2 linked regions of the Cupriavidus necator genome follow. The protein of the gene in region 1 interacts with the protein of each later gene in a pairwise test. Links are inferred from orthologs where the notes say so. Each region holds a gene or a part of one and is shown in the gene's direction. Other genes may lie near its edges.

The links.
Region 2: the proteins of gyrA (region 1) and gyrB interact in binary tests that used the Escherichia coli proteins (3 or more experiments, as listed by UniProt). The link is inferred for Cupriavidus necator from one-to-one orthologs.

Annotation. Positions count from the first base shown.
Region 1 is NZ_CP066018.1:651,423-655,009, reverse strand. The notes cover bases 235-3,500. They hold gyrA (DNA gyrase subunit A), read left to right. Parts: upstream 235-633; coding sequence 634-3,300; downstream 3,301-3,500. Other genes in these bases: I6H87_RS03070 (DUF2059 domain-containing protein), read left to right, coding at 3,395-3,500. In the rest of the region: outer membrane protein OmpA, read right to left, coding at 1-200; more of I6H87_RS03070, read left to right, coding at 3,501-3,587. UniProt on the Escherichia coli protein: A type II topoisomerase that negatively supercoils closed circular double-stranded (ds) DNA in an ATP-dependent manner to maintain chromosomes in an underwound state.
Region 2 is NZ_CP066018.1:1,507,435-1,510,819, reverse strand. Bases 214-3,277 are described here. They hold gyrB (DNA topoisomerase (ATP-hydrolyzing) subunit B), read left to right. Parts: upstream 214-514; coding sequence 515-3,040; downstream 3,041-3,277. Other genes in these bases: dnaN (DNA polymerase III subunit beta), read left to right, coding at 214-285. Outside these bases: more of dnaN, read left to right, coding at 1-213; I6H87_RS07030 (type I restriction-modification system subunit M), read left to right, coding at 3,340-3,385. UniProt on the Escherichia coli protein: DNA gyrase negatively supercoils closed circular double-stranded DNA in an ATP-dependent manner to maintain chromosomes in an underwound state.

The DNA of each region.
Region 1 (3,587 bases):
AGCGCGTTGGCGGTGGCCGGGGTCCAGGAGCTGTCGCGCCAGCAGAGCTCGTTCGTGCCATTCTTCCACACGTACTCGCTCGTACCGTTGCCCCAGTTGTCGTTCACTGCCTTCTTTTCATAAGGGACGGACTGAGCTTGAGCGGATGCAGCCATTACTGCGGTAGCTGCAACGAGCGCGAGCTTGGCAAATTTTTTCATATTTCTCCTCTCAGGATGAGATCACCGCAGGGTTACTGCGAGCAAATGGACGAAAACAAGTCATACATTCTTCGGAGTATAACATTCTCGATGTGGTGGATGCTCCACTTCGAACAATGTCTGGCTCTTCGCTGGGGAATTGTGCCACAAGGGTCGTTTCCTAAGAAGTAAATATATTCGATTCGCCGCATGGGTTTTGGGCCTGTGGTGTTTGTGCAACATAGGTCTTGTGTCGCCCGCAAAGCCTTGTGGCATCAGGGATTCCGGGTTTCAGCGAGGGCCTCGGGAGGTGTGCGCAAGGGCTGTCCGGAGAGCGGCAGGCGGGGGGTGGCGGCATGTTAGAATGACACGTTGCCCAGCCGTCAGGCGCCCACTGTGCCGCGCGCTAAAGGGCCTGTCATTCGCTTAAACCTGCCGCATAAACCACGCCGCAATGGATCCATTCGCAAAAGAAACCCTTCCGGTCTCCCTCGAAGAGGAAATGCGCCGCTCCTATCTCGATTACGCCATGAGCGTGATCGTGGGCCGGGCGCTTCCTGATGTGCGGGACGGCCTGAAACCGGTGCACCGGCGCGTGCTGTTTGCGATGCACGAGCTTAACAACGACTGGAACCGACCCTACAAGAAGTCGGCCCGTATCGTCGGTGATGTGATCGGTAAGTATCACCCGCACGGCGATACCGCAGTCTACGACACCATCGTCCGCATGGCGCAGGACTTCTCGCTGCGCTACATGCTGGTCGACGGCCAGGGTAATTTCGGTTCGGTCGACGGCGATAACGCCGCGGCCATGCGTTATACCGAAATCCGCCTGGCGAAAATCGCCCACGAGATGCTGTTCGACATCGACAAGGAAACCGTCGATTTCGACAGCAACTACGACGGCTCTGAAAAAGAGCCTTCGATCCTGCCGGCGCGTATTCCCAATCTGCTAATCAACGGTTCGTCCGGTATTGCGGTGGGCATGGCCACCAATATCCCGCCGCATAACCTGAATGAAATCGTCGATGGCTGTCTGCACCTGCTGCGCAACCCGCAGGCGACGGTGGATGAACTGATTGAATTGATTCCGGCGCCTGATTTTCCGACCGCCGGGATTATCTATGGCATCCAGGGCGTTCGCGAAGGCTATCGCACCGGCCGCGGCCGCGTGGTGATGCGGGCCAAGACGCACTTCGAGGACATCGACCGCGGCCAGCGCCAGGCGATCATCGTCGACGAGCTGCCCTACCAGGTCAACAAGCGCACCTTGCTCGAACGCATCGCCGAACTGGTCACTGAAAAGAAGATCGAGGGCATTTCCGACATCCGCGACGAGTCGGACAAGTCCGGCATGCGCGTGGTGATCGAGCTCAAGCGCAACGAGGTGCCCGAGGTTGTTCTCAACAACCTATATAAGAACACCCAGCTGCAGGACACCTTCGGCATGAACATGGTGGCGCTGGTCGACCGCCAGCCGCGCCTGCTGAACCTGCGCCAGATGCTGGAGTACTTCCTGGCGCACCGGCGCGAAGTCGTCACCCGCCGCACGGTATTCGAGCTGCGCAAGGCGCGCGAGCGCGGCCACGTGCTGGAAGGCCTGGCCGTCGCGCTGGCCAACATCGACGAATTCATCGCCATCATCAAGGCCGCACCGACTCCGCCGATCGCCAAGCAGGAACTGATGGCGAAGGCATGGGATTCGGCCCTGGTCCGCGAAATGCTTGCGCGCGCCGAAGGCGAGACCCCGGGCGGCCGCGCCTCCTATCGTCCGGACGGGCTGCCGCCGGTGTTCGGCATGCAGGCAGACGGCCTGTACCGCCTGTCGGATGGCCAGGCGCAGGAAATCCTGCAAATGCGCCTGCAACGCCTCACCGGGCTCGAGCAGGACAAGATCGTCCAGGAATATCGCGACATCATGGCGGTAATCACCGATCTTCTGGATATCCTGGCGCGGCCGGAGCGTATTACTGCCATCATCGTCGACGAACTCACCGCTATCCGCGCCGAATTCGGCGATGAGCGCCGTTCGCAGATCGAGCTGAACGCGACCGAGCTGGACACCGAAGACCTGATCACCCCGCAGGACATGGTGGTCACGCTGTCGCACAGCGGCTATATGAAGAGCCAGCCGATTTCCGAGTACCGCGCGCAAAAGCGTGGCGGACGCGGCAAGCAGGCGGCAGCGACCAAGGAAGACGACTGGATTGACACGCTGTTCGTGGCCAATACCCACGACTACATCCTGTGCTTCTCCAACCGCGGCCGGCTCTACTGGCTGAAGGTGTATGAGGTGCCGCAGGGCTCGCGCAACTCGCGCGGGCGCCCGATCGTCAACATGTTCCCGCTGTCCGAAGGCGAGAAGATCAATGTGATCCTGCCGGTCAAGCAGTTTGACGCCGAGCACTTCATCTTTATGGCCACCGCCCGCGGCACGGTCAAGAAGACCGCGCTGACCGAGTTCTCCAATCCGCGCAAGGCCGGCATCATCGCGGTCGACCTGGACGAGGGCGACTACCTGATCGGCGCGGCCGTGACCGACGGCCAGCACGATGTGATGCTGTTCTCCGATGCCGGCAAGGCCGTGCGCTTCGACGAGAACGACGTGCGTCCGATGGGCCGCCAGGCGCGCGGCGTGCGCGGCATGAACCTGGAAGACGGCCAGACCGTGATCGCCATGCTGGTGGCGCCGGCCGAGACCGCCGAAGAGGCTGAGGCGGGCATGCGCGGCAGCGTGCTGACCGCGACCGAGAACGGCTACGGCAAGCGCACCCCCATTGCTGAGTACACTCGACACGGTCGCGGCACCAAGGGCATGATTGCGATCCAGACGAGCGAGCGCAATGGCCGTGTGGTGGCGGCAGCACTGGTTTCGCCCGAGGATGAGATCATGCTGATCACCACCGGTGGCGTGCTGATCCGTACCCGCGTGGCTGAAATCCGCGAAATGGGCCGCGCCACGCAGGGTGTCACGCTGATCAACGTTGACGAAGGCACCAAGTTGTCCGGGCTGCAGCGCATCGTCGAAAGCGATGCCGATAACGGTGCCGGTGGCGACGAGGCTGAAGACGCCGACGGTGCAGAAGGTGCTGCCGGGGCCGACTTGGACGCTAATCCGTAAGACAAATCGTAAATTGTTGCAACAATAGGACGCCCGCCGGAACTCGCGTCGCGGCTGTCCGGACTAAAACGGACGTATTTACCAGGGAGTCACAATGCTCAAAACCTATCGACGTATCGCAGTTCTGGCCGCTTTCGTTCCGACCTTCATGATGGCGCAGCACGCCCATGCGCAGGATGCGGAAAAGACAGCAGCCATCAAGGAACTGCTTTCCGTCATGCAGGCAGACCAGGCTGTCAAGGGCCAGGCCGAAAACTGGCAGCAAGGCGCCAAGCAGGAAGCTCCGC
Region 2 (3,385 bases), 860 kb from region 1 along the record:
CTGACGACCGACAAATTCAAGGGCGTGCGCTGCATCCTCGACACGCACATGCTCAAGATCAGCTCCACCAACGCCGACCAGGAAGAGGCGCAGGAAGAGCTGGAACTCGATTACTCGGGCGACGCGCTCGATATCGGCTTCAACGTGACCTACCTGCTTGACGTGCTTGCCAACCTGAAGAGCGAGCAGGTGCAGGTCAGCCTCGGCGACTCGAATTCGAGTGCGCTGATTACCGTGCCGGAAGACGACAACTTCAAGTACGTCGTCATGCCGATGCGCATCTGATGATCCGGTAACAGGACCAGACCAGACAAGAACCGGAGCAGCAAACGGCACGCAACGACACCCGGCCCAGGCCGGGAAGTCCTGGGGATGACCATCCCGCAGCGGGGGCAGGATCGAAACGACGATCCGCCCCTTTTGCCGTTTTTAGTAACCCGCCATGCGGACCTTTTCGCGCCCCGCCGCTATGCCGGCCCGGCCCGAATTCCGCCATTGCCGTGAGTAGAAAGACATGACCGAACAGCAGAACCCGCAGCAGGAAAACACCTACGGAGCCTCTTCGATCCAGATCCTGGAAGGCCTGGAGGCGGTACGCAAGCGTCCGGGCATGTATATCGGTGATACCTCCGACGGCACCGGCCTGCACCACCTTGTCTTCGAGGTGCTGGACAACTCCATCGACGAAGCGCTGGCCGGCTACTGCACCGAGATCCAGGTCACCATCCACAGCGACAACTCGATCTCCATCGTCGACAACGGCCGCGGCATCCCGCCCCTGGTCAAGTTCGACGACAAGCACGAACCCAAGCGCAGCGCGGCGGAAATCGCCATGACTGAGCTGCACGCCGGCGGCAAGTTCAACCAGAACAGCTACAAGGTGTCTGGCGGCCTGCACGGCGTGGGCGTGTCTTGCGTGAACGCGCTGTCCAAGTGGCTGCGCCTGACCGTGCGCCGCGACGGCCAGGTCCACCTGATCGAATTCGCCAAGGGCGACGTGCAGAACCGTATCGTCGAGACCGTGACCGGCCCCGACGGCCAGCCCGTTGAAGTCTCCCCGATGAAGATCATCGGCGCCACCGACAAGCGCGGCACCGAAGTCCACTTCCTGGCCGACGAAGAGATCTTCACCAACGTCGAGTTCCACTACGAGATCCTCTCCAAGCGCATCCGCGAGCTCTCGTTCCTGAACAACGGCGTGCATATCAAGCTGGTCGACCAGCGCACTGGCAAGGAAGAAGACTTTGCCTTCTCCGGCGGCGTGAAGGGTTTTGTCGAATACATCAACCGCTCCAAGAGCGTGCTGCACCCCAACATCTTCTACGCCAACACCGAAAAAGACGGTATCGCCGTGGAAGTGGCCATGCAGTGGAACGACGGCTACAACGAGCAGGTGCTCTGCTTCACCAACAACATCCCGCAGCGGGATGGCGGCACCCACCTGACCGGCCTGCGCGCCGCGATGACCCGCGTCATCAACAAGTACATTGAAGAAAACGAAGTCGCCAAGAAAGCCAAGGTGGAAACCACCGGCGACGACATGCGCGAAGGCCTGTCCTGCGTGCTCTCCGTCAAGGTGCCCGAGCCCAAGTTCAGCTCGCAGACCAAGGACAAGCTGGTCTCTTCCGAAGTGCGCCTGCCCGTGGAAGAACTCGTCGGCAAGGCCCTGAACGACTTCCTGCTGGAAACCCCGGGCGACGCCAAGATCATCTGCGGCAAGATCGTAGACGCCGCCCGCGCCCGCGAAGCCGCCCGCAAGGCCCGCGAAATGACCCGCCGCAAGGGCCTGATGGACGGCATGGGCCTGCCCGGCAAGCTGGCCGACTGCCAGGAAAAAGACCCCGCCCTGTCAGAACTCTTCCTGGTGGAGGGCGACTCCGCAGGCGGCTCCGCCAAGCAAGGCCGCGACCGTAAGTTCCAGGCCATCCTGCCGCTGAAGGGCAAGATCCTGAACGTAGAGCGCGCCCGCTTCGACAAGATGCTGTCCAGCCAGGAAGTGCTGACGCTGATCACCGCGCTGGGCACCGGCATCGGCAAGGACGACTACAACCTGGACAAGCTGCGCTACCACCGCATCATCATCATGACCGATGCTGACGTGGACGGCTCGCACATCCGCACCCTGCTGCTGACGTTCTTCTACCGCCAGATGCCCGACATCATCGAGCGCGGCTATGTCTATATCGCGCAGCCGCCGCTGTACAAGATCAAGCACGGCAAGGAAGAGCGGTATATCAAGGACGATGTCGAGCTCAATGCCTACCTGCTGAAGCTGGCGATGGAGAAGGCTGTGCTGGTGCGGCCGGATGGGTCGGAGATCAATGGGGATGCGCTGACTGAGTTGGCGCGGCAGTATCAGCTGACTGAGGGGGTGATTTCTCGGCTGTCACGTGTTGTGGATACTGACGCCCTGCGTGCTATTGCTGATGGGGTGCCGTTGGATCTGGATAGCGCGGCTGCTGCTGAGGCGTCTGCCGTGGCGTTGAAGGCTAAGTTGGCTGAGATGCATGCCAAGACGTTGATCGGGGCTGCCGTGAATGATGACGGCACCGCTGACGTCTACGCGCAGTTTGATGAGAAGACGGATAAGCATCGGTTGATGATTGCGCGGCGTCATCATGGCAACGTGCGGTTGTCGCATTTGGATGCGGATTTTGTTCATGGCGCTGACTACGCTGCTCTGTCCAACGCGGCCAAGACGTTCCAGGGCCTGACGCCGGAAGGCACCAAGGTGCAGCGTGGTGAAGGCGAAAAGCTGCGGGATCAGACTGTCAATGACTTCCACGGGGCCATGCAATGGCTGTTGGCTGAGGCTGAGCGTGGGGTTTCTCGTCAGCGGTATAAGGGGCTGGGGGAGATGAACCCGGAGCAGTTGTTTGAGACGACGCTAGATGTGACCCAACGCCGTTTGCTGAAGGTGCAGATTGAGGATGCTATTGCGGCGGATCAGATCTTTACCACCCTTATGGGGGATGAGGTGGAGCCGCGGCGGAACTTTATTGAGAGCAATGCGTTGGTGGCGCGGAATATTGATGTTTGATCTATGAAGCCGAAAATGATCGACGAAATTGCGCTGCTCAGGGGGTAGATACCTACTGAGTGACCGAAGCTAAAAAAGCCAGTCCTATTGGATTGGCTTTCTTTTTTGGGCAGAGCCATTCAGCTCCCTCCATGTGAACCATATTTTTTTGGTGTACTGCTCTCTGTGGATTGCCAAACGTCACCTACAACGATGACAATTTACCTCGATAGAGGTGGCAAATCTGCCTGTGATTATCTGTTCGACGAATCCGCCCATAGTTACATATGCCCCTTACGTTACCCCAGCTCGAGCGCCATTTGTTCAAAGCCGCCGACATCCTGCGCGGCAAGATGGACGCTTCCG